DNA from 4 places in the Candidatus Brocadia sinica JPN1 genome. Region 3 is predicted to be linked to each of the others. Evidence: riboswitches for the same ligand, from Rfam matches in the RefSeq annotation. Region 3 holds a riboswitch; each other region holds the start of a gene.
What was found. Region 3 has a riboswitch for cyclic di-GMP ahead of BROSI_RS13215 (hypothetical protein). Riboswitches for the same ligand answer to the same signal wherever they lie in the genome.
Positions count from the first base shown of each region.

Region 1: another riboswitch for cyclic di-GMP. It lies ahead of BROSI_RS02165 (hypothetical protein); the one in region 3 lies ahead of BROSI_RS13215 (hypothetical protein).
Region 2: another riboswitch for cyclic di-GMP. It lies ahead of BROSI_RS00455 (sirohydrochlorin chelatase); the one in region 3 lies ahead of BROSI_RS13215 (hypothetical protein).
Region 4: another riboswitch for cyclic di-GMP. It lies ahead of BROSI_RS20590 (hypothetical protein); the one in region 3 lies ahead of BROSI_RS13215 (hypothetical protein).

Region 1 covers NZ_BAFN01000001.1:481,585-487,660, reverse strand. Annotated here, with positions in the region: gene BROSI_RS02180 (exosortase C-terminal domain/associated protein EpsI) at 1-479, opposite strand, end outside; gene BROSI_RS02175 (exosortase/archaeosortase family protein) at 476-1,297, opposite strand; gene BROSI_RS02170 (PEP-CTERM sorting domain-containing protein) at 1,462-1,692, opposite strand; gene BROSI_RS02165 (hypothetical protein) at 1,735-2,304, opposite strand; cyclic di-GMP riboswitch class I at 2,486-2,581, opposite strand; gene BROSI_RS02160 (alpha/beta hydrolase) at 2,978-3,664, opposite strand; gene BROSI_RS02155 (hypothetical protein) at 3,799-4,590, opposite strand; gene BROSI_RS02150 (multiheme c-type cytochrome) at 4,742-5,785, opposite strand; gene BROSI_RS19625 (hypothetical protein) at 5,707-6,076, opposite strand, start outside.
Region 2 covers NZ_BAFN01000001.1:111,534-117,609, forward strand. Annotated here, with positions in the region: gene BROSI_RS00440 (DUF5752 family protein) at 1-715, shown strand, start outside; gene otsB (trehalose-phosphatase) at 1-33, shown strand, start outside; gene BROSI_RS00445 (glycosyltransferase) at 730-1,953, shown strand; cyclic di-GMP riboswitch class I at 2,147-2,258, shown strand; gene BROSI_RS00455 (sirohydrochlorin chelatase) at 2,386-3,480, shown strand; gene BROSI_RS00460 (cytochrome P460 family protein) at 3,633-4,694, shown strand; gene BROSI_RS00465 (sll1863 family stress response protein) at 4,722-5,156, shown strand; gene BROSI_RS00470 (GlsB/YeaQ/YmgE family stress response membrane protein) at 5,182-5,421, shown strand; gene BROSI_RS00475 (GlsB/YeaQ/YmgE family stress response membrane protein) at 5,474-5,716, shown strand; gene BROSI_RS00480 (DUF1328 domain-containing protein) at 5,820-6,002, opposite strand; gene BROSI_RS00485 (response regulator) at 6,039-6,076, opposite strand, start outside.
Region 3 covers NZ_BAFN01000001.1:2,911,074-2,917,149, reverse strand. Annotated here, with positions in the region: gene BROSI_RS13245 (ISL3 family transposase) at 1-850, opposite strand, end outside; gene BROSI_RS13240 (hypothetical protein) at 868-1,392, opposite strand; gene BROSI_RS13235 (hypothetical protein) at 1,516-1,980, opposite strand; gene BROSI_RS19945 (hypothetical protein) at 2,086-2,235, shown strand; gene BROSI_RS13230 (hypothetical protein) at 2,388-3,188, opposite strand; gene BROSI_RS13225 (hypothetical protein) at 3,317-3,694, opposite strand; gene BROSI_RS13215 (hypothetical protein) at 4,152-4,376, opposite strand; cyclic di-GMP riboswitch class I at 4,505-4,623, opposite strand; partial or broken gene BROSI_RS21440 (HD domain-containing protein) at 4,831-5,022, shown strand; gene BROSI_RS20825 (hypothetical protein) at 4,950-5,165, shown strand; partial or broken gene BROSI_RS21435 (N-6 DNA methylase) at 5,265-5,532, opposite strand; gene BROSI_RS20215 (hypothetical protein) at 5,472-5,666, shown strand; gene aroA (3-phosphoshikimate 1-carboxyvinyltransferase) at 6,004-6,076, opposite strand, start outside.
Region 4 covers NZ_BAFN01000001.1:3,581,692-3,587,767, reverse strand. Annotated here, with positions in the region: gene BROSI_RS20245 (hypothetical protein) at 1-1,203, opposite strand, end outside; gene BROSI_RS20590 (hypothetical protein) at 1,514-1,864, opposite strand; cyclic di-GMP riboswitch class I at 2,293-2,414, opposite strand; gene BROSI_RS16400 (efflux RND transporter permease subunit) at 3,049-6,076, opposite strand, start outside.

The sequences.
Region 1 (6,076 bases), 2.4 Mb from region 3:
AACCATAACTGTTTTATTTTCTGTTCTGTCCAATCAACGACGTTTTTATCGATACAAATCCAATAAATTATCAGAAAACCATCGGCATCCTTTTCGGTATAAAGACTATGAGCTTGAAATGTACGATTTACTACATGAAACTCAAGGTTATTTAATTCAATGACTTTAAAGCCGGAACTATTAGAACATACCTTTGGATTGTGAAAATTGCCTGCATCCAGTACGAGTAAAAAAAGATTTTTACCATCTGCATTGACATATTCACGATCCAATGCCTGGCTAACAAAATTATATTCTTCGCCCTCCATATTCCATTCTTGCTCCACATCCCTTCCCTGCCATCCGTTAATCTCAAGCGGTATTTTCAATTGGGAAAGGATATTCAGGCTTTCATATTTTGCTTTTGGAAAACCGAAGCAATAAATAATAGCGCATAACAACAATGCGATAGGTATCAATCCTTTTTTCTTCTTATTCATCTTGTTATCCTGCATCTTTCAAGCAAATATTCCAATCCAATTAATCCCAGAATGATAAACACGAATATTACAACGCCGCTCATGCTATGAAAAAATCCCTGGCCAGCTTCCTCGCCAAAATAATAGGTGATAAGGCATAAGGTTATAATCCGGATAAGATTGCCCACGAGCGCAAGAGGAATAATGGAAGAGACAAGGACACCTTTTTTGGATATGCTGCCCTTATTTATATATGCATAAATTAAAGCCAAAGAAAACATCGTAACGATAGAACGAAATCCACTACAAGGTTGTCCCATAAACAAATCAGTCTTGCCAATCGTTAATAAAAGCCCTTCCCTTGTGATTGGATAATGAAAAAGTTTTAAGATCGTCTCCGTGGCAACGGAAAGGCCATAACGCATAGGCAGGGTAACGCTATCAATAATTCCGGTGGGAATCGGCGCAAGCAATATCAGATAAAGAATAGGAAAAGATAAGATCTTTGTTACTTTTAATCCGTAAAGATAACTTACCAATCCATACAGAACCGGAAGTAAAGAAAGCGCAGTAAGAAACCGATAGTCCTGCCGCCAACCAAAAGTAAACAGAAAAATTCCCAATAGCAGGATAGAAAGGCCAAAGAAGTTGTTGCCCGGTGTACTCTTTTGAATGGACTCTCTCAGGAGTGCGCGTTTACGCCACACAAGCCAAAAGAATACAGGTATGATAAAATAGGCGTGCGTATAATCAGAAGACTTCCAGCCATGACGATAAAGCACAAAAAAAAGAGGGGTATAAAGTGATGCCGTTAGTATCCAAATGAAATAGTGGATCATCGTAATCTAAATATCCAAAGCCACGGGATGCATATTTGACGGTTTAACGAAGCATTCAAAATCGTAAGAAAGAGTTATACAATTCCTAACAACACTTACTCTCTTCCATGAGAGTGAGTGTGTTGTCAGGTCTGTATGTTACACCAAGTGTTATCGTAAAGTCGCTATTGTACGTTGGCGTCCTGCGAATGTTCATTGAAAACTTTGGAATTCTTTTTACTTCTTAAGCGCCGTAAAGTTACCAAGGTAGCGCCGCCCGCTAGAAAGAGCAGGCAGCTTACAGGTTCTGGCACAGGCACAGGTCTTCCTCCGCCGCCACTCTTTGCAAATACACTGTTTAACGATATCGTAAGCGATATCAATAATGTTAATATTCCAAGAGTCCACTTTTCCATTTTTCTATTCCTCCTCACTTAAAAAGTAATTTTGTAGAAGCTTTATTTTACAATCTGAAATTTACAAGAATCATCTTCCCAATCGTCCTTGCCTGCTATGCTTACCTTTCCAGTAAATGTGTATGAACTACTTACGGTATTAACCGATAACCCAGAGGGATCCAGCTTAAACCACGCAAAGTACCAGTAACCAGGTTTTAAGGTTCCACCATCTATAGGATCCACAAACCCGTCTTCATTGTGAGTAATATGAATTGAACCTGGACCGTCGATAATCCATTTTATATCCGCTGTTGTTGCCTTCGTTACCCGAAAAGCAACATACATGTAAGCGGAATCCTTTTCTAAAACAGGCAAACAAATGGGTAAATCTGCGCCATCAATGGATGATTCCGCATCGCTGGTGAAGGAAGCGTACAAAATAACCTTCTTCCCACTGCTGCTGCCTCCCTGGAAAGTTTTTTTCACCACCTCATCATCATTTGAGATTTTAATGCGACCGATTCCTATCTTCCCGTCATTCTGACCAGCAAGGCATATCTGCCCCACCATAAAAATCATTAATAATAGCGTTAACCCAAATAATCCTTTTTTCATTCTGCCAATTTTCATAATCTCCTTCTCCTCAAAAAATATCTTTAAATTTTTTCTTATACGATGGCATTCCACTTTTGAAATTAATTTCGGTTTCTTCCCTCCTTTCCCAAATAAACGCCGCCCTTTTAAATCATCGTTACTACGGTTAAACTCTATAAACAAAAAAGCCTTACTGTGAAGATATTTTTAAAACACCTTCGGCAGTAAGGCTATCTTATCATTACATCCTTGTAAACTTAAAGACCCTGTTACTTTGCGCCCCCTGATCACTCAGGGTTTACCTTTATCGCTCTGTATTTTAAGTTTACTACTTTACAACTGTGCGGTATATCATCAATGTAGTCGCCTAAATATATACAATAACTATCATTCTTCGTCAAGTAAAAAATAAAATATTTCTAAGATTTCAATCATAAGTTTTGTGAAAAACACAATAATACCCACAAGGCGTTTCTCAAATACAATCAGAGCGGGAAGTGTCTTCATTATTATTTTTACTTTATTCAGGATATTTTAGGACTGTGTTATGTCCGTGTGCCAACATGGATTCCCTTCTGGGAAAGAAACTGTATGGAAATTATCAGAACGATATGGGCAATAGATTAGCTCTTTCATGTTAAACCTCCCAATAGTTCAACTATGTGTACACATGAATGATTGAATTGAATTGAGCGGGTAATTCGCCAATTCATCTGTTGATTTGGAGTTTAAAAAAGGCGCAGACCTTTTGTGAAAGGCCGTCCTCTTGCCCTCTGTAGAAATGATCACTATCTTCTATTAATTCCAAAATTTTTGGGGATGATAGACCTTCAAAACCTCTTAGAGTATCCTCCGCTGTTGCTGCAAAATCATTCCGGCTGTAAATAAATAATTTACTCTTTTTGCATTCCTGTAAAAAATCCAGGGTGTACCGACCAAAAGGCGTTGATAGAGAAGCGAATGCCTTCACGTGTTTGCTTTCTGCGCCCACCCTCATGCCTGCGACGGCGCCGAATGAATATCCTGCCAGAAAAATTTCCTGGGTTACGCCAATTTGTGAAACCAAAAAATGAAGAGCCGCATGGGTATCCGCAACGGCATCAGTATAGTCACCGCCATTGAGGGATGTATCCCAGTATTGGAATCTCTGGGCAACGCCCTTTATATGACATTCACTATTTCCCACGCCCCGGTAGTTAAACCGAAGGGATACAAATCCCATGCTGACTGATACCCGGGCAATGCTCGTAATAACATTGTTATCCATGTCACCACCCAAATTGGGGTGCGGTGCACATAACAGGATTGCCGGGGATGACTGCATATCTTCGTTATATGTCAGGATACCTTCTAACCTCAGTTTATCTGAATGAAAATGTACGCATTCCTCAATCATGATTCAAATGCAACCACTCAGTTTACAGAAAGAGCCTAAAATAAAGAAAAAGGGAAGAGAAGAAGATGATGGGTATGAAAAAATTATTCTTGTATTTTTTCTTCCACATTCTCCACACCCCAATTTCTCTCTCCCTATCGTTCTATTGATCTTAAGAGTGTTTGTGATAATCGGAAATTGTGTATGCCATACGATTGAATCAGTCTTACAGAGTCTTGCATAGTTAAATTATTTCTACAAAATTGCTTGATTTTGCTATCGAGCGCTTCTTTCCATGCATCATACAATAACCCATAATCCTGATTATGGCATTCGATACAATATTCCCGGACAGATTTGAATGAATATCCGCCTGATTCCGGCTTATGGCAATCTGTACATGACACTGCCTGAGACATCCAATCCGGTATCTTTATGCCGATGATTTGAATATCTCCATTTATGTAATCATTCACATCGGCATGGCAACGTAAACAATCAATTTTACCTGAAAATCCTTTATCTTCCCTGTATTCCTCTGAATTTTTTTTTATAAGGGGTCGGTTAATCGAGAAATCTGATACATGTTCCTTATCCTGCGCGTATAAAGGATTCGAGATTGCTTTGGTGTCTCTTTTGTGATGACAGACCCAACAGTCACTGTTCTGTATAATAAGACCACCGTGTGTTTTTGTATGAACGGCATCATTATTGTGGCACTGACTGCACTCCAATCCCTGATTGGGGGAGTGCGTCTTATGTTGGAATACCTTCCCCTGATACGCCGTGTGATAGGCCATGTAATTCACATGACATCTGTCAGTGCAGGAACCGGTAAGAAAGGGGGGGGTATTTGGTTTTATTGCATAAATATCATCTCCCCATACTAATGGTTGTAATAAAATAATACCAGTATAAAAAATCAATCGTAAATATGTTTTAATCATAGTAGTTACTTCGCGATATTCTTTAAATTCAGGATACTATAACCAATTCCTCTCAAATCCCTTTTCGTGGCAATTTTTACAGACCCCGGATTCAATGTTTGCATCCTGATGGCAATCCTTTTGTTTAACTTTTTCGGCTTCAGCAAACTATTTAAAGTTTATGGATCGTTTCTGACAATAAAATATTTCTGTCTTTATGAAAGGATGTTCGGATCACGGTAGCTTTAATTACAGATGAATTCTCATTCCAGCCAAAGCAAAAGGGAATGCATTTTTTCCCCTTGTACGGTAAAGCCGTTTTCAATTCGATAAACAGGCTTTCTTTTTTTAAATCTATAATCTGGCCCGTTTTATCCAACAGTTCGGTCGTTACAATAACTTCCCTGTATCCATAATCCCCGGTGGGTACGCTGTGAGGAATGTCTGTATTTTCTAATTCCAATACACCTTTAATCTTTCCTTCCGAACGGGTTACTTGTATAAAGGATAATTTTAACAGATTCTCATTTCCATGAAACATGGCCAGAGATGAGAAAAGGTGCTGTTTCCCATCTCTTTTAGGATAGATTTTCTGCCAGGGGTCATCCTGAATAAGCTTTCGCTTTATTGCAGGCATATGGCAGTCCTGGCAGGTTTTCCTCCCCTCTGCTGTATCTGATTTCTGCCATGCCAGAAACGTACTTATATGACATTTACCACAGAGCTCACTTGTCCTGAAAAATGGATTCTTTTCTGCAATGGGGTGCGGTCCGTGTGCAGGTGTAGGACCACTTAATTTGCAGTCATTCAGGTGACAGGTGTTGCAATTTACACCCTCCTCCCGGTTCACACTACGTGGTGCAATCTTTTCATTCGTAAAAATGGTTTCGGGGGCATGGCATCCTATGCAAAAGGTAAACTGATATTCATTGGTCTCTTCCCTAAATGCACTATTGATGAAACTGCTGGCATGGGGTGAGTCCTTCCACTCGGCATAAATATCTCTATGGCAATCTCCGCACCGTTCGGCTCTAGGAGATTTTGTCCCTTTTTCCACCAACTCAGGATAGATGACACAACTAACCGGAAGAAAACAAAAAATTAAAGTGAAAATGGGGAGAAATATCCGGAGCAGTTTTATGGGTTTATAAAACATAACGTAACCACGAAAATAATCGCAGTAATGACGATCATAAATGGGATGGGCCTTTGCCATAGATTGCAACGCTCTTTGACATACCGGGCATAACCGCTATTTGTACCTTCCGTGTTATTGAAAGATGATACGGTATATCTTCTTTCACGTATAAGGAATGGCCAGAAAACAAATAGTAAAGCACATAAAACAAGGATAGAAATAAAAAGAGTCTCGTTTTGGATGAGTTGTTTTAGATTATAAACCGGCAGTAACGGCCAGGGTATGTGGTCGGGTTTCTTTACTAATTTGGGCAATGGAAAAAAGATGACAGCAACCAATTCGATAATAACAAGAAAACACAAAACTATA
Region 2 (6,076 bases), 2.8 Mb from region 3:
GGGCACCTTACAGAAGGCAAAAGAGCCATTTAGATTCTATACGCAGACACATATACCAGAACTCACCGGGCTAAAGGCAAGCAATCTGCAGGAGTTGTTAGACCTCATAAAAACGGTTCCAGGGTCGGTTATCTATCATCATACCCACAGTTTTCTTCAGCAACACCAATATTTGTCACCGGAACCTCCAAATGATTTTGCCTATTGGATTAATGGTGTTTTGGGTGACGAGGTGCTCGGCGAAGATCTGTTTAGTATTGATACGATCCAATACACAACCATCCGTGAACTTCGTAACGAAATCATTCGCACCATTGAAAACTACATAGCAAAACATCCTAAATCGCTTCAAAGATTTGCAACATCAGGGGAAGCGTTCCATTTTGTAAAATCGATTAGCTTTGTCTTTCAAACACCCTATACAGCCTCAGACCTCAAGGAATTTCAAGCAGTATTGCAAAGGATTACCCTTGATTCTATTTACTTTCACATGTTTGAGGCCAGACTTCGTATTGGAGTGGGTACGAATGATTTTTCTCACTGGCTTGAACATAGTCTGTCAGAGAGCAAACTGGCAAATAAAATTGCATCGCTGGATCCATATACCCATACCATGGAAAACCTGAGATTTGCTCTGGTAAAATTAACAGAAAAAAGGATTGTTGAACTCTCTTTAGAGGAATTTCCTGCCAGGGTGACACTTCAAAATCCCTAAATTTTCGTGAAATAATGGCAAAGATCACTGAATATGAATCCATCGTTGGCCCCCACACCATTGAAGAATTGAAATTATTGGCAGGCAAACTTCAGGGGAAACTCATCCAGAACATCAATTCAACTGCTGTTGGTGGCGGTGTAGCAGAGATTCTTAATCGCATGGTGCCTCTATTGCAAGAATTAGGGGTAGACACCCGATGGGACTTTATCAAGGGTGGAGAGGATTTTTTCAACGTCACCAAAAAATTCCATAATGCCCTGCACGGTAAATCCGAAGAGATCACTCCGCAGATGTTTGAAATCTTCATGGAGACAAGCCAGCGGAATATTGACGAGGTGAAGACTATTGGAAACGTTGTGTTCATCCATGACCCGCAGCCTATCACCCTGGTTAAGAAAAAGACTTCCATTCCTGACAGCAAATGGATTTGGCGGTGCCATATAGACGTATCAGCGCCCGATAAGCAGGTATGGAACTTTTTGGCGCCATTTATCCATCAATATGATGCTGCTGTCTTTTCTTCTCCAAATTTTTCACAACTCTTACCTATCAGACAATTTCTGATAACACCTTCCATCGACCCTTTAAGTGATAAAAATAAGGATTTGCCGCAGGAGACAATCGACAAAGTCTTAGAAAAATATCATATACCTGCAGACACTCCCATTATTACTCAAATTTCACGGTTCGACTATTTAAAGGACCCTATCGGCGTTATTGAGGCGTATCGTTTGGTAAAAAAACGTATTGACTGTCAACTCATTATTGCCGGCGGTACGGCCACAGACGACCCGGAATCGACCAAGGTCTTTGCAGAGACAAAGGAAGTTGCTGGCAATGACGCTGACATACACATCCTCCCTATCCCTTCCGGCAGCGACATTGAGATCAATGCGCTCCAGAGGGCATCTGACGTTATTATTCAAAAATCACTTCGTGAAGGATTTGGACTTACCGTAACAGAGGCATTATGGAAGGCAAAACCAGTTGTCGCATCCGGCACAGGGGGTATTCCGTTACAGGTCAAACACAAATATAGCGGCCTCTTATGTCATAGTGTTGCCGGCGCAGCATTCGCCATTAAACAGTTATTAAACAGTCCTGAATATGCCAAAAGACTTGGTAAGAACGGCCATGAGCACATTAAGCAGAACTTCCTTCTTACCCGTCACTTAAAAGACTACATGCTCTTATTTCTGTGCATGTACCATCCCGAAGATATTGTTTACTTATAAAAAAGATTCATCGTTTCTCTGCCCAAATATTCATGCTTATTTTTTCTCAAGACGTTTTGGACTGGATTTTGAAAAATTACATGGTATATTTTACATTTATAGAGATCGGGCAAGATAAACTTTTTAAAAGTAAAAAAACATTTTATTGCATTCAAAAAGATAAAATAACTTATTAACATAAACAAATAAGACATTACGATAAAGGTAAACCCTGAGCAATCAGGGGGCGCAAAGTAAAGGGTCTTGCTAGCCGTTTAAGCGGTTTAAACAGTTTACGCCGCTTATGAGACAGCCTTACTGCCGAAGATGTTTAAGTGTATATCTTTGCAGTAAGGCTTTTTTATTTTCATTTGAGACGATTATCGTGAAACAAAGGGTTTCCAACGCCGTTAAGAAAATAAAGAAAATTTGAGTTTGAGCAGGAGAGAGGTGATGGGAAAACTTGTTTTCTGGTGCAGAATTTTTTTAAGCATTCTGGTCGTAGGTTTTTTCCACGCTTCAAGAATTTACGGACGAGAGCTTCTGAAAAAGAAGATGGTGGCAAGTACAGAGGTTACCATAGGGCAAGGAGCAAGGGGGGTTTTCCAGAGAGAGGAATTGGGAGGATTGAAAGAATGTCCATTGGGAAGAAATGAAAAATTAGAAGAAAAGGGAATTGCCATACAATCTGTAAATCAGTCCAAGAACATAGGTGTGCTTGTCCTTGCACACGGAGTACATCGCATGCACGGAGAACAGGTGCATGAAGAGCGCAATTCGGAGGCACTTCCCTTGTGGAATGCTTCTGTTCTGGAAGTGGTAAAGCCACTCACTGATAAATATCCGCTGGAAGTTGCCTTTGGTATGGCTGATCCGGATACCATAAAGGAAGCTGTTCATAGCTTAGAAGAAAAGGGCGTTTCTGAAGTGATCGTGGTGCCACTCTTCATCTCCTCTCACAGCCCAATCATAGGTAATTCCCGTTACATCCTGGGTATTCAGGAGAAATTGCCCGAAACTACCACTGTTAAATCCTTACCAAGGATAGAAAGCAGGATAAAATTTCGCATGTCAGGCGCTCTGGATGATAGCATGCTCGTTGCGGAAATTCTTTTCGAAAGGGCTATGGAGCTTAGCGCTAATCCGCCTAATGAAACGGTTATTCTGGTCGGGCACGGGCCTAATGATGAAAAAGAAAATAGACTCTGGCTGGCTGACATGGAAAAGCTAGCCTACTATGTTCGCGAGAAAGGCAACTTTAAGAAAGTTAAGGTTGCGACATGGAGGAGTGATGCCCCGGAGGAGATCAAAGAGAGGGCTATTCATGAGCTGAGAACAATGGTAGAGATGAGCGGCAAAGACGGGAAGGTCATTGCAATCCCACACTTACTCGCCACGGGTGGTGTAGAAAGTGAAATTGTGGCCGCTTTGAAAGGACTTCCCTATATCTTCAATGGCAAAACCCTATTACCCCATAGCAACATAACGAGGTGGGTAGAAATGCAGGTAGAAGAACAAATGAAAGAATCCACGGGGAGACAGCGATGAAAGAAAACCATTGTGATGAATTAAAATCCATTGATTATCCCATTCATTACCTTCGGTAAAGCAGGAGGTCAATTTTTCATCTAAGAAATATGGCTTTGCAATTAGTTGAGCTTAAACTTTAGATAACTTACCATACAGAGAAAGAGGGGAATATGAAATTAAACAATTTGTTAATACTCGCGTTATTAATAAGTTTTCTTTTTGTAGGATGTGAAAGAGTAAAAAAGGTGATCGAGAAAAAAGAGATACCTAAGATTACCGTGCAAGAAGATTTGAATGCCGAAAAAATGGCTAGCGATCTCTGGAGGAAAATACAAGGGGAAAAATATTGGGTCAACTGGAAGATGTGGCCAGGCAAGGAAGCGTTATATACAGGAGGCAGAGAACCTCATGGGGCATTATTAACTACTTACATAAATGAACCCGCCTTAAAGACATTTATAGATAAAAGGGAACAGATGCAGCCCGGAGCGATAATTATTAAAGAAAATTATATGCCTGACAAAACCCTTGTTTCTATCACGGTAATGCACAAAATAGAGGGTTTTAATCCTAAGGTAAACGACTGGTTCTGGGCTAAATTTGAACCAGACGGCACGATCACTACTGCTGAAAAATATGGTCAGACTCTGATCCTGGCAGGTAAAGTTGCAACGTGTATTGAATGCCATAGTGAACAGAGCGCCAATGACTATATTTTTACAAGCCATTTGAGGGAAGGAGTGTCAGAAGCTGTAAAAGTGGAAATGGAAATACCCGACATCGAAAAAATGGCTCATGAACTCTGGAATAAAATGCAGAGTGAAAATTACCACGTAAACTGGAAGATGTGGCCAGGCAAGGAGGCATGTTATGAAGGAAAGGAGCCACATGGCGCTTTCTTAACTACCTATGTAAATACTGCCGCCCACGAGGTAATTATGCAAAAAAAGGAAAAGATGCCTCCCGGAGCGATAATTATTAAAGAAAACTACATGCCTGATAAAAACATCGCCTCAATAACCGTGATGCATAAGATAGAAGGTTTTGCTCCTGATGCTTTTGACTGGTTTTGGGTTAAATTTGCCCCAAACGGCAAAGTCATGACTGAAGAAAAAGATGGCAAGACCATAACGTTGGCCGGTAAAGTTGCTGGCTGCATAGAATGTCACGGGAAACAAACAAGTAACGACTATATTTTTACAAGTCCTTTGAAGTTAGAGCATATGTATTAATCCCATATCCACTAGAAAGGTAAAAGTATGAAAAGAGTAGGATTTGCTAGCGCAATAGTTTTTTCTTTCTTTTTTGCCACTGCTTGTAATCAGAAAAAAACTGACACAGAGGTATCGTCAGAGGATATCAAACGTCAAACAGGGGAAGCCCTTGAAACAACCAAGAATTATCTCATACAGAAAAGAGAAGAGTATCAGACGCAACTGGAAGATAAACTACATGAACTCGAGAATAAGATAAAAGAGCTTGAAGCAAAGGCAGCGAATGCAGGAGAGGAAACCAAGGCCAAGTGCCATGAGATGATTGAAACGTTGCAACAGAAGCAAAAAGATGCAAGAAACAAATTGGAGAGACTCAAGTCTTCAAGTGCAGATGCATGGGAAAATCTAAAGTCTGGAACAGAAAATGCTCTGGAGGACTTGAAGAAAGCATACAGCGAGGCGATCTCTCGTTTTAAATAATTTTCGTCTCAAAGGGGAGACAACTTTGTTTTTCACGATTTGGATTATCAGCGGCATTATCGCCGGCTGGCTCACTGGACTGGTGGTAAAAGGACGAGGCTACGGACTCATTGGCTTCTTGGTTATTGGGGCATTGGGTGGTATAATTGGAGGCTGGATATTCAGAATGTTTTGGCTACTATCGTCCAATTGGATTGGAAATATCTTTGCGGCTTTAATTGGAGGAGTAATACTAATCGCGATTGTTCGCACCATACGTCGATGAAGAAAATATGGTGATCACCCGGAAACCAAACTGATAAAAAAGGAGGGATACGATGTATCTCGCAATCTGGATTATGAGTGGCATTCTTGCCGGCTGGCTTACAGGACTGGTGGTAAAAGGGAGAGGCTATGGCCTTGCTGGTGACTTGATTATTGGACTATTGGGTGGCATCGTTGGAGGCTGGTTGTTCGGTTTGTTCGGTCTCTATGCTACCAGTTTGATCGGGAATATTATTGTGGCGGTGATTGGAGGCATTGTAGTAGTTGCAGTTGTTCGTATCCTACGCCGGGCATAGGCAAGTATTTCTCCCTCCATGAAGCTTTACCATTTACTACACTTTATAAGACTTCTTTCCTTTGTTATATAAATCCTTCATACGGTTTATAAATAAGCATTCGTCATAATGGCGGATGATCATGAGGGAGTCCCAAGAGACCAAATACAAGACAAATAATAAAGACAACGACAAATATAAAGAAAAGAAACTTCGCAATGGTTGCAGTTGCAACAGCAATTCCGGTAAAACCAAACAGTGCCGCTACAATCGAAACGATAAAGAATACTATAGCCCAATATAGCATTTGTAACTCCTTCCAAAAAAGTAAATGTCTTGGCTTTTATGATGCATTATTACATTCGATTTTGTCTAGCAGTT
Region 3 (6,076 bases):
ATTTGTATCCTAGCTCTACAAATGATGCTATCCCAGACCTTATTGCTGTCCCTATCCATGCCCTCAGATTTGCATATGCTACCCTTCGATTACTTGCTACATAAAGAGAAAGAAACTGCTCCTTTAAAAGCATTGCCTTATATACCTTCTCATTGAGCGTTGAGAGTTTATCTAAAATGTCCTTCTGCTTATTTGTAACCTTATTTTGCATCAATATAAACCTCTTGTTGCAATGAAGAATTCGACTCAAGTCTTCCTGGTTTTGTTGCCTGGCTTTTCTGAGTTCTTCCTTCCTTACCGCATCTACTGCCTCATTGAGATACTTCTTTACATGAAAATGATCCAATACTATCAAGGCATTCTTCAAATGCTCTTTCGTAGACGTAAGAAAACCCTTTGCTCCATCACTTGCCACTGCCTTTATCCTCTTACAACCTTCCTTGCCTATCTTACGATAAAATTTATCCAGCGTTGTCTTGCCCCGCCCATCGTGATTCCAAATCACCTTGCGCTTTTCCACATCAACAACATTGGTAACATACTTGTGCCACTTCTGCCATGCAACCTCATCCACACTCATATGACGCGGCGCCTTCACTTTCTCAATTCTCTCCAGTGATAACTCCTCTAACATCTCCTTATCTATCCGGTACACCGTCTCATCGTCTATTCCAAGAAACCATCCTGCTTCCTTATTTGTCGTTATTGAGGTCAGTCGATACACCTGTTCCACAAAACGCTTCGTAAATCTCCCCCTTATCCACTCGTGCTCCTCTACCCGAATACTCCCATCTTCAAGGCACATCGATTTCCTCTTCGGTACGTGCAAATATACCCTCCTACCACTCATCGGTAGGTCTTCTACTGTTATTCTTCCCACACTATGCACTGCCGTATTGTGGGTAGGGTAGGTGTCAAATCTTTATTTATGACATATTTGTCAACTATAAAGATTTGACCCCTCAGACCTCGGTTCGGATTGGAATACCATCGAACAGGTTCATGCCAATTTGTCCCCAATTCTGTGAGGGCGCTTGTAATAGACAATATGTGAGTACCCACCGTTACTGACTTCGACACGCTCTTAAAGCGGGCATGATACCCTGGAGTCTGCTCTTCACGCAGTTCTACAGCCTCTCCATCGAGAGTGATCGCCGTTACGGGCTGCCGGAGAGAGAATGCAGGAAAACCTGGAGAATTGCACTCGAATACAACAGTTGAAAACACGCGTGCTATACGGCTTTGCGCGTCAAACTCAAGCCGGTAAACAGCTTCAGTAAAGTCTACGAAAACAATTTTCTCTCCAGCTTCATTCGTAAATGATGGTGGAGCATAATCAAGATCGGATAATCTAGTAGTCCGTTCAGTTTCTGAAGAGCGATAGTTCTTCATCCTTTTTACCCCAAAAGCGTTATCGTACATTTTTAACAAAGTAATACATCAAACTTATCTGCTACGCAGGCAACAGGCTTGCCATCACCACCACCCTATTTATCAAATGTTAGGATTATTTCTCTATTGATAAAATACTAACACTTTATAAACTGCTTTTCCAAAACCTGTATAAGCACTAATCCTCATTTTATCACCAAATATAGCTATCGAATCGAGACAATAAGTACAAATACCAACCTCACACTCATAAGTACACACTCCAATCATACCAAGAATACTGTAGACATCTGCTATCTTATGTTTAAAATAAAAATATTCGGCAGTATTATTAGGAAATTCTCCTGTAAATAATTTCGCTTTAATTTCTGCTAGCTTTATATCTTTTTCTTGAACAGAAACATTCCCATCACCTCCTTCTATTTTCCCAATTGCTACATCGCTAGCAATGTAATAAATATTTGACTCGTTTTGCGTCATAAGCTTAGATAAACTATCAGCTATAGCTTGCGAAGAACAGATTAAGCCAACCAAAAACAATAGCACTATGAAAATATCTTTCTTAAAATTCCTTTTATAAGATATCATTTTTCCATTCCTTTCCTTTGTAATGAAAAGATTGAGAGGTACCGGAATCTATGGACTCTTGTCTACTGGATCAAACGAAATGCCTATCTCGCGAAAATCCTTGAAATGAAACCTACCACTTTCAACGAAATCAAACAAGCTATCAATTCCATGCTCGAATTTATCTCTACCAATGCCTTATTAAAGAACGAAAAACTTGCCGATGGCTATTTTAAAATTAAATCGAAACGACTGAAGAAAAAATTTGTCGCTTAAATTTTTAACAAAGTACTATATATATGACAAAATATCAATACGACAACAATTTTAGCAGTGCATTTGTGATTCGATTGAATTCTCGGACAGCCTGTCAGTCTTTACATAAACCAATCTAGCAGGTTAACACTTTTTGCTTTTCTACCAAGCAACTACCAAGGAAACGGCCCTGGCCCTCCTCCACTTACTTTGATTTCATTGCCTAAAATCAATTCTACAACAGGAAATGGCCAGTCTCCTCCTGCTTTCAGCGTCTTGTCTTTTGTTCCTTCCGAAAGAACCAACTCGTCTGAAATCGTTTTTTTCAGAATTCTATTAGAACCAGAAAATAGAAACTGAAACCCCATCCTCAATGCTTTATAAAAGTCTGTAGATGGTATTTCAAATACATTAATTCTCCCCGTCGATGCGCCACATAACGCTATATGTATAAGTCCATCATTATCCTTGCGTTTGGATATGACCTTTATGCCTACTTCTTTTAATTCCTTTTCCATTATTTCCAAAGTAATTTCCGAACCCATTCCGCATTGTAAAGTACCGTCATATTTAAATACTTCGACACTAGAAGTATCGAAAACCCATAAGTCAAAATTCAATGTTCTCACTTTTTCAAAATCTAATACAGATATTTCGTAAACGTTTACTTTGCCAGTCGGTGCACCACAGACAGTTGGTATATAAAATGGCACGATTTTCTTTTCACAAGAAATTACCTTAGCTCCGGCTTTTTCTAATTCTTTTTTCATATCTGAGAGAGGTATCTCAGAACCCATTCCGCATTGCAAAGTGCCATCATATTTGAAGATTTTAATATTGTGTATTGTTTTAAACGGAAATGGAGCACCTCCTTCACTTGGATTAGGTACTTCACGCCCGTAAATATTGTTTATCGCAGAAACACAAAGTATTAATATACAACTAAAGAAGAAATACGAAACTTTCTGCATCATAATTACTACCTCCTGTTTAATGAATACATGAGAAAAGAAATTTTAACAAAGTAATGATTGGTGTTTGTTTTTTTCCTTTCTGGGAAATTTTTTTTGATAGTGGTAATCCTTACAAGGATTAGGCATTCTTATCCCGGATACTTGAACTCCTTATTGAATGCAAATGATTCTATGACACCACTATGCAGTATGTAGCCCCAGATCGCAGCTGTATACGTCTCACCTACATCCTCACTCCGCCACTTGGAGTCAATCAGCCCGACCAATACCTCCTTTACCTGTTGCATTGGAGTGAACTCGCTCACACTCGATACCCACGGTCTGAACTCCGGAATCCAAGGTTTGGGAAGCTGATCATTCAGCCATACTTGGAGCAATACATCGCCTTCAGACCTCACCTTCACTTTGGCTTGGATGATTATGTCGTGGCCAAGCTCGTCATAATAGACGTCCCATATTACGTCGACGAGATCGTTCTTACTTGCCGCCTCGATCTCTTTGTTCATTGTAGCCCATCCAGTGCGCGATGCGTTGACTATCCTGTTGCGCTGTTGTTTTAAATCGGCTTGCAACAAATTGTTACCCTCCTTTCTTTAAGTGTCATGCAAGGCTTGAAAAGCCTTACAAATAGCACTATTTAAGCCATTATCCTTTTAAAAATCCTTCTTATTATATTTTCCACCTAGCCAGCGAAAGCAGGCCAAAAGACTTCTGTTAACTCCAACTATACACACAATTAGCGACACCTCTATCACAGAAATATTCAAGTCCTTATATCGGTCCCGCTGCAAGTACCACATTAAGTTACCGCCCTCGTGCTCGTGATCGGTTATTAATACGATATCGTCTTTATTAAACGATAATCCGTTTGCAACAAGCGACATTCCTTCGGCCACAGAATTGACGTTACCTACGTGATAAGAAAGACCGTGTTTGCCCAGATAAGAATACGAATTGACCGTTTCACCCCATCATGTTATACACTTGTTGAATCTTTTTTACGATTTCGTCCACGTATAGGTCCAGATTGCAACCCTCGGAGTAAAGACGTTGAACTTCATTCATTCGTTCTCTCACCGAATTAAGAGGCACACCAAACGTTGAGTTGTTCATGTACACAAAATCTTTGCTGAGTGAAAAAAATTCTTGCCGAATTTCATTCCACGACCAGGTTATCGTATTAGCCATAACGTTCCTCCTATTATCAACCTTGCTTAACGTAGATCAGCATAACCAATTAACGAGGAAAATATGCATTATTTTCAGGGAAACTCCTAAAACAAAAAAACCTTACTGCAAAGATATTTCCCAACATCTTCGGCAGTAAGGCTGTCTTTTCCCATAAGCCGTTTAAGCGGTTCAAAAAGTTTAAACGGCTTGTAAAGACCCTATTACTTTGCGCCCCCTGATCACTCAGGGTTTACCTTTATCAAATGTTTTCTGATATACACCAAGGGCGAAAGAGAAGCCATTTCACAGAAAAAACAAATATTGTTGATTAATTATTTCATTAGTCATTTATTTTAAACTAGTTATAGATAAAAATAGCACAGACATTCCGAACAACAGGTTCATGGAAAACCCGCAAAAAGTGCGTCATGGCACACTTTTGCGACGTCACACTTGTGTGCCATGACACACTTTTTGGATAAAATGGTCTCGTCTCCACAGAATACCCAGGACCTCCGTTTTGGGACATTCGTTATTTGTCGCAATACTTTCCTATCTGTTTTCCTTAGAAATAAAAGCATGTGCACGCAGATGCGTAAACAATTATTTCACAGGCTTATTCCACGACCTGCCGGAGGTGCTTACCAGGGATATCATCTCGCCGGATTCATAGAGGCATCAGATGCAATACGGAACGGGAGCGCCAGTCCGGAACTTCAGGAAGCAAGATTATCACTAAAAAAACAGTATGAGAAAACGAGTATTGCAGGGATAAATTTCGGAGAAATTTATGCAGATTTTGATTAAGGTACCGAAGTATTTTTCTGCCGGACAATCATAGAAAATTTTTATAAGCAAGAAAACTGACGTCCGGGAAGTCCGACAGATTACTTAATATCAACTATCGCCGCCTTCAAACAAGACATTATCAGGCACAACGATGTCAGGGCGTCCGTGTTGCGCAAGGATGGTCTTTACATGCTGGACAGAGCTCAGTTGTTTGTTTGAGGTAGTAGCCCAAAAGTCTTCCCTTTCGATCGTCTCTTTTTCTTTATACGGTTTTTCCATCGGCCCCGACGATGGTTGTACTGCTCTTTTTCCCGAAGGGTGGATTTGTCAGTACGATATGAAAATATTCTCCTGGGTGGCTTGCAAGCGAGTCTGCAACAATTATTAGAACCATTACGCCCGGAAAGAACAGCTATACCCAGCGTCATTAATCAGATACGAATATGTTATTCCCGCGGAAGCGGGAATCCAGAAAAATACTGGATTCTGGATCAAGCCAGGAATGACAGACAGTTGTAAACTTATGTCGCTATGTATATATATTATCACTACTCGGTCATAAGATATTAAAAAGGCTGTGTAGTTATGTTAGCAGGTTGAGCAAAGCGAAAACCCAGTTAATTCCCCTTAACAAAGGGGGGATTTTTATGACACTACCGTCCTAAAAAATTCATGGATAAAATGGAAAATTTCTATACAAGTAAGATTCGGACTTTTGAAACCGGAGGACGTCCACTAAGGAGACTTCTTTTGTAGATACTACAGTATAGCTTTTGCTATTCTCACCCGCCTGGCGGATGGTTTAGCTACAGGAATTATTAAAGAGATTAGGATTGAGGCTAATAGCAAGCCCAGTTTACAACCCACCCCTCAAGGCCTCTAATCTCTGAAAATAATCAGGAAATGTTTTGGATACGCACTCAGGGTTT
Region 4 (6,076 bases), 670 kb from region 3:
CGGGTTAGACCATGCATACCCGTGTGGAGTCAATGATCCAATTCCAAAGTTCGCTTCCACAGCACTTCCTTTGACTTTAATATATCGGTTATTGGAAGATGTCGCCTCGAAATGGGCAATACCGGTAGCAGAGGCATCTGGTGCAGTACTTACTACATGGAGTTTCTGTGCAGGATTTGTTGTACCAATGCCGACATTGCCGGGAACATAAACATCTCCATTATCATAGATGGAAAACCTTTCATCACACATTCCTCCGGAACATGGATTTGTAAAATCATAAGACCAGAAACTTAATTTATCACCATATACACCGGTCATATTATAAATAATCCATCTATATGCACTTCCAGGAGTTGTTTTTGTTGTATTAACAATAGCATAATGTGCACTTCCTACATCACCTGAACCAGATATTTTACAAGCTCCCGACACATCAAGTTTAGCATTAGGAGCTGGAACTCCAATACCAATATTCCCATTGTCAAAGATCGTTCCCGTAACAAGTTGAGAACCGTTCCATTTGGAAACATAGTTCGTGGTATTTGTACCCACTTGAGGATCAACCTCAGAAACAATACCAACCTGGTCACCATCAGCAATATCAGGAGGTATGCTTGATACCTCACCCCAACTCACCCCATCCTTCAAATTTGCGGGAACTGTGGGATCACTCTCAGTAGTAATCCCGACATCATCCCCATCGTCCAATCTAGGAGGCCTGCTGCCAATCTCACCCCAGCTTATTCCGTCCTTCAAGCTTGCAGGAATTGTGGGGTCTGTCTCAGTAAAGCTGGTTAAGTATCCTGCGGTAGCATGATCCCCCCATCCAAATGCCGTATTCCAGTTACCAATATCAGCAACTGAAATCCCCGATGCAATGCTATCGCTATAAACAGGATCTGTCTCTGTCACAGTCACTCCCGTAAGCCCGGAACCATCGCCCATAAAGGAAATAGCATTAACGGTACCTATAACTTGCATTGTTGTTGGTAGTTCTGTCCGACCCACGTTAACATTTACGCTGTTTAAAGTAATGGGACGAAAATTACCTGTTGAAAGCTCTAAACCATAATTATGAGAAAAGTAAACATCGTCGCTCTCGCTTTTTCTCCCAATAATAAAACCACCGGCACCACCAGACAATACAATCCTTCCCATATTGTTTGCAGCATCTAAAATAACGCCCTGGTTTCCAGTCACATTGCCATCCACAACCAATTTATTATTAGCACCACTTATCAAAACAGACCCGGCAACATTCAAGGGGGTGCTAGGATTCTCAATTCCAATACCAACATAACCATTGGCTTTATCATAATAAACCTCAGCACCAGCAGCATTTCCATTGTCATTATAGGTGATTTGCTTAGTTATGCCTGCAATTGGTCCCGGAAGCCATTGAGGCCCCTGCGCGCCAGTTTCACCTTGCGGCCCCTGTGGCCCTATGGGTCATATCGGCCCTGCCATACCCTGGGGACCTTGTTCCCCTTGCGGGCCTTGTGCTCCTGTTTCACCCGAATACCCTGTGTGGCCCCTGCGGACCTGGAGGCCCCTGAGACCCTTCCGGTCCAACCAACCCGGTCGTATCACCAACCCACTGACCGGAATTGTTAATAATGGAAATACCGTTAATCCCGATGTTTCCCCACACATCCAGTGTCGCGTTGGGGTCAGCTGTGCCGATACCCACCTTTCCATCTCCACGGAAACGGGCGATCGTGCTATCGTTTGTTTTCTCCGTTATAGAAAAACCACTGTCTGCGCTATTGTCTTTTAGTTCTGAACCCATATCCTTTGCATAACCGTACTTACTTATCCCCGACAAAAGTACCATAACAACTATTAGCCAGTACTTATGCATTTTATTCCTGCTCCTTTCCACAATCATTGCCGATATAACATTACATTAAAAATAAGTTCATTCATATAACACAGGATATACCTTATGTTTTCATGTACTCAATACCATGAAAAAGTTTCTTTGGGGCATTTCTCCTCTCTTAAAAAATGTATTCAACGAAAACAAATCTTTTAAGGTCCAGTTAAGTATGCTGGTTAAAACGAGAGCAAAACTTAAAACCGCCTTATGTTTACCAAAACGTCGGGTTTCGTTCCTCAACCCAACCGTTGAGCCCATTTGTCGCACCTTGCGCCAAAAACTCACCACGAAGCTTCCACAGTGGCTAAACACAATGATTCAACTCTACCCTTTTTCAAAGAGCAAAATTGTTACAATGTTTCTTAAAACAAAAAAGCCTTACTGCTAAAAAATGTTTGTAAAAAAACATCTTCGGCAGTAAGGCTATCTTTCTGCTGCTGCTGCTGCTGCTGCTGGAGTTTCTTCGTCGTGCAAACCCAGAGACCCTGTTACTTTGCGTCCCCTGATCACTCAGGGTTTGCCTTTGTCGCTATATTTTCTTCACTATTTTACATATTTTGGTATTTCTCAAAACTCAAGTAATCTACCAATAATATTTTCCCTGTCAAGAAAATAGTGGGCATTTGTTTCGGACTTCGTCGTGAGCGCTCAGTCGAACGATTTCGATTTTGAATTTGAAGGGATTTTTAAAATGAAACATAACGATTCAGCAGACTTTTGCCTACAACCACTACGAGTGAATAAAATATTGATTACATAATCCCAAAGGAATGACATGATTATAGAAAAAAACACACCAGAATATTCAACCCCGTAGGGGTGAAATATTGCGAAAACAATGATACTATATCACCCCTACGAGGTTAACAACACTGGTATAACGATATTCTATAATCATGTCATCCCTTCGGGATTATTCTGTCTGTCCGTTTTCCCTGTTGGTTCCTAACTATTCTAAGAAAACATTCTCTGTCAGTTTCGCTGAATAGTTACAGGAGACATCATAACGCAGCACAACCGCAACCAAAATGAACCACCCCCTTTATCCCCTCCTTTGCAAAGAGGGGATTGAGGGGAGGTAAAAAACTTATAAAAAAAGGAAGTTTTTATACAGGAAACCGTCATGAACCGAAGACTCACAAAAGGGTATGAAAATGTTTGTTTTTTTAGACATTTGATTCTATTTTCGTACCAATACTATAAACATCCTTATTCATTTCATCCTTACGTATATCATCCGCACGGTGAAATATCCGATAAAGCACCGGAAGTACCAGCAAGGTGAGGACAGTTGATGATATAATTCCGCCGATCACTACTGTAGCAAGTGGACGCTGCACTTCTGCCCCCGTTCCGGTAGCCATCGCCATCGGAAAAAACCCTAAAGAGGCAACGAGGGCGGTCATCAGTACCGGACGCAGACGTGTAACTGCACCCTGAAGAATGGCATGGTCGAGGGGATTGCCCTCCGAACGCAGTTTGGTGATAAATGAGATCATGACAAGTCCATTTAATACTGCCACACCGGAGAGCGCTATAAACCCTACACCAGCCGAAATCGATAATGGAATTCCCCTGAGCCAGAGTGCAACTATCCCCCCGGTCAGGGCAAAAGGAACACCTGTGAAGACCAAAAGGGCATCTTTTATGGTTCCAAATGTGATAAAAAGCAGGAAAAAGATCAATAAAAGTGCCACGGGAGTGACAATTTGCAAACGTTTCTTTGCCGACATCATCTGCTCAAATTGTCCTCCCCAGGTAATCCAGTAGTTCGCCGGGATAGTGACATCCTTTTTGATCTTTCTTTCAGCCTCCTCCACAAACGAACCCATGTCACGACCACGCACATTTGCCGTCACGACAACCCGGCGCTTGCCGTTCTCCCTGCTGATTTGGTTAGGACCAGGTTTAATGTTAAATTCCGCAATAGAGCCAAGCGTTATATAACTCGGTCGTTTGCTTTCCTTAGAATGCGCTGCGAATAATACGCCCGTATCCAATCCACCCCCACTCTCCGGCAATGGAATCGGCAATCTCTTGAGCGCCTCCACATTACTGCGCATATCATCAGGCAGGCGTACCATGAGTTCGAACCTCCGATCCCCCTCAAAAATATTCCCTGCACTCTTCCCCCCAATTGCAACCTCTATTACCTCCTGCACATCAGAAATGTTAAGACCGTATCGCGCCATTTCTTTGCGATTCATCTGAATGGTCAGAACCGGCAGACCTGTCACCTGCTCTACTTTCACATCCGAGGCCCCCGGTATTTTCTCAAAGGCTCTGGCGATTTTTTCCCCGGTTTCAAGCAAGACTTCCATGTCGTCTCCAAATACCTTCACTGCCACATCGCTTCGCACTCCAGCGATAAGCTCATTGAAGCGCATCTGGATCGGCTGGGTAAATTCATAATTGTTGCCGGGAATTTTTTTGAGATACTCCTCAAGTTCATGTATCAACTCTTCTTTTAACTTATGAGAGTCAGGCCAATCTGACCGTGGTTTTAGCATAACAAATGTATCGGCTACACTTGGAGGCATAGGATCAGTAGCAATCTCTGCGGTTCCTATTTTGGAAAAAACAGTATCCACCTCCGGGAATTCTTTTATCTTTTCTTCAAGGACATGTTGCATCTCTACCGCTTGTGATAAGCTTGTCCCCGGAATACGGAGGGCATGGATTGCCATATCTCCTTCATCCAGACTTGGTATGAATTCACTTCCCATACGCGTCATTAAAAGTCCGCTCAGGACAACAATCACGCCTGCGACTGTTATAACAAATCCCTTATTCTGCATAGCCAGGCTTAAAACAGGAATATAGGTTTTCTTAGCCCATCGCACAAAAAAGTTTTCCTTTTCGGATAGTTTTCCGGAAAAGAACAACGCCACAGCGGCAGGAATAAATGTCACGGAAAGAACCATTGCGCTAAATAAGGCAACAATCACAGTAAATGCCATGGGATAAAACATCTTCCCCTCAACTCCTGTCAGGCTCAGGATTGGTAAATAAACGATCATAATGATTAACTCACCAAACATGGTTGCTCTCCGTACTTCCTTTGATGCCTCAAAAACAACCCCAAACCGCTCCTGGCGTGTTAATAACCGTCCAAGCCGGTGTTGTTCCTCTGACAACCTGCGAATGCAATTCTCAACGATAATTACAGCGCCATCAACAATGATTCCAAAGTCTAATGCCCCGAGGCTCATAAGGTTTGCGCTCACCTTGTTGCTTACCATCCCGGTAACAGTAAATAACATGGATAATGGTATAACAAATGCCGTGATGAGGGCCGCCCGTATATTCCCCAAAAAGAGAAATAGAATAGCAATGACCAAAAGGGCGCCTTCAGCCAAATTCTTCTTCACGGTATGTATGGTTTTTTCTACAAGGGTAGTGCGGTCATAGACCGTTTTAGCCACCACACCCGCGGGCAGTGTATGGTTCACTTCAACCATCTTATCAGCCACCATTCTTGATACTGTCCGACTATTTTCGCCCATAAGCATAAAGACCGTACCCAGGACAACCTCTTTCCCGTTTTCCATAGCAGCACCTGTTCTGAGTTCTTTCCCTAACAAAACCTCCGCTACGTCTTTGATATAAATGGGTACCCCTTTGTAATTCCCAATAATAATCTGCCGAATATCCTCTATGTCGACCACCTGGCCGGGGGCTCTGATCAGATACTGTTCTCCGCTGTGTTCGATATACCCTGCACCAATATTGGCATTATTTCTGGCAAGGGCCTGAAGAACGTCATGAAATGACAATCCATATGCAATCAGTTTATCAGGGTATGGAGTTACATGATATTGTTTCTCGTAACCGCCGATGGTGTTTACTTCAGTAACCCCAGGAATGTTACGGAGTTGAGGTCTGATAACCCAGTCCTGAATGGTTCTTAAATCGGTGGATGTATACGGTGTCCCATCCGGTTTTAGAGCGCCTGCTTTTGACTCAACTGTCCACATAAAGATCTCGCCAAGTCCCGTTGCAATCGGCCCCATAAGCGGATCAACACCAGGCGGCAGTTTTCCCTTTATTTCCTGGATACGCTGGTTAATCAATTGTCGGGCAAAGTAAATATCTGTTCCATCTCGAAAAATAACTGTCACCTGTGAGAGCCCATACCGCGACAACGAACGAGTTTCCATTAAGCCAGGTATACCAGCCATTGATGTCTCAACA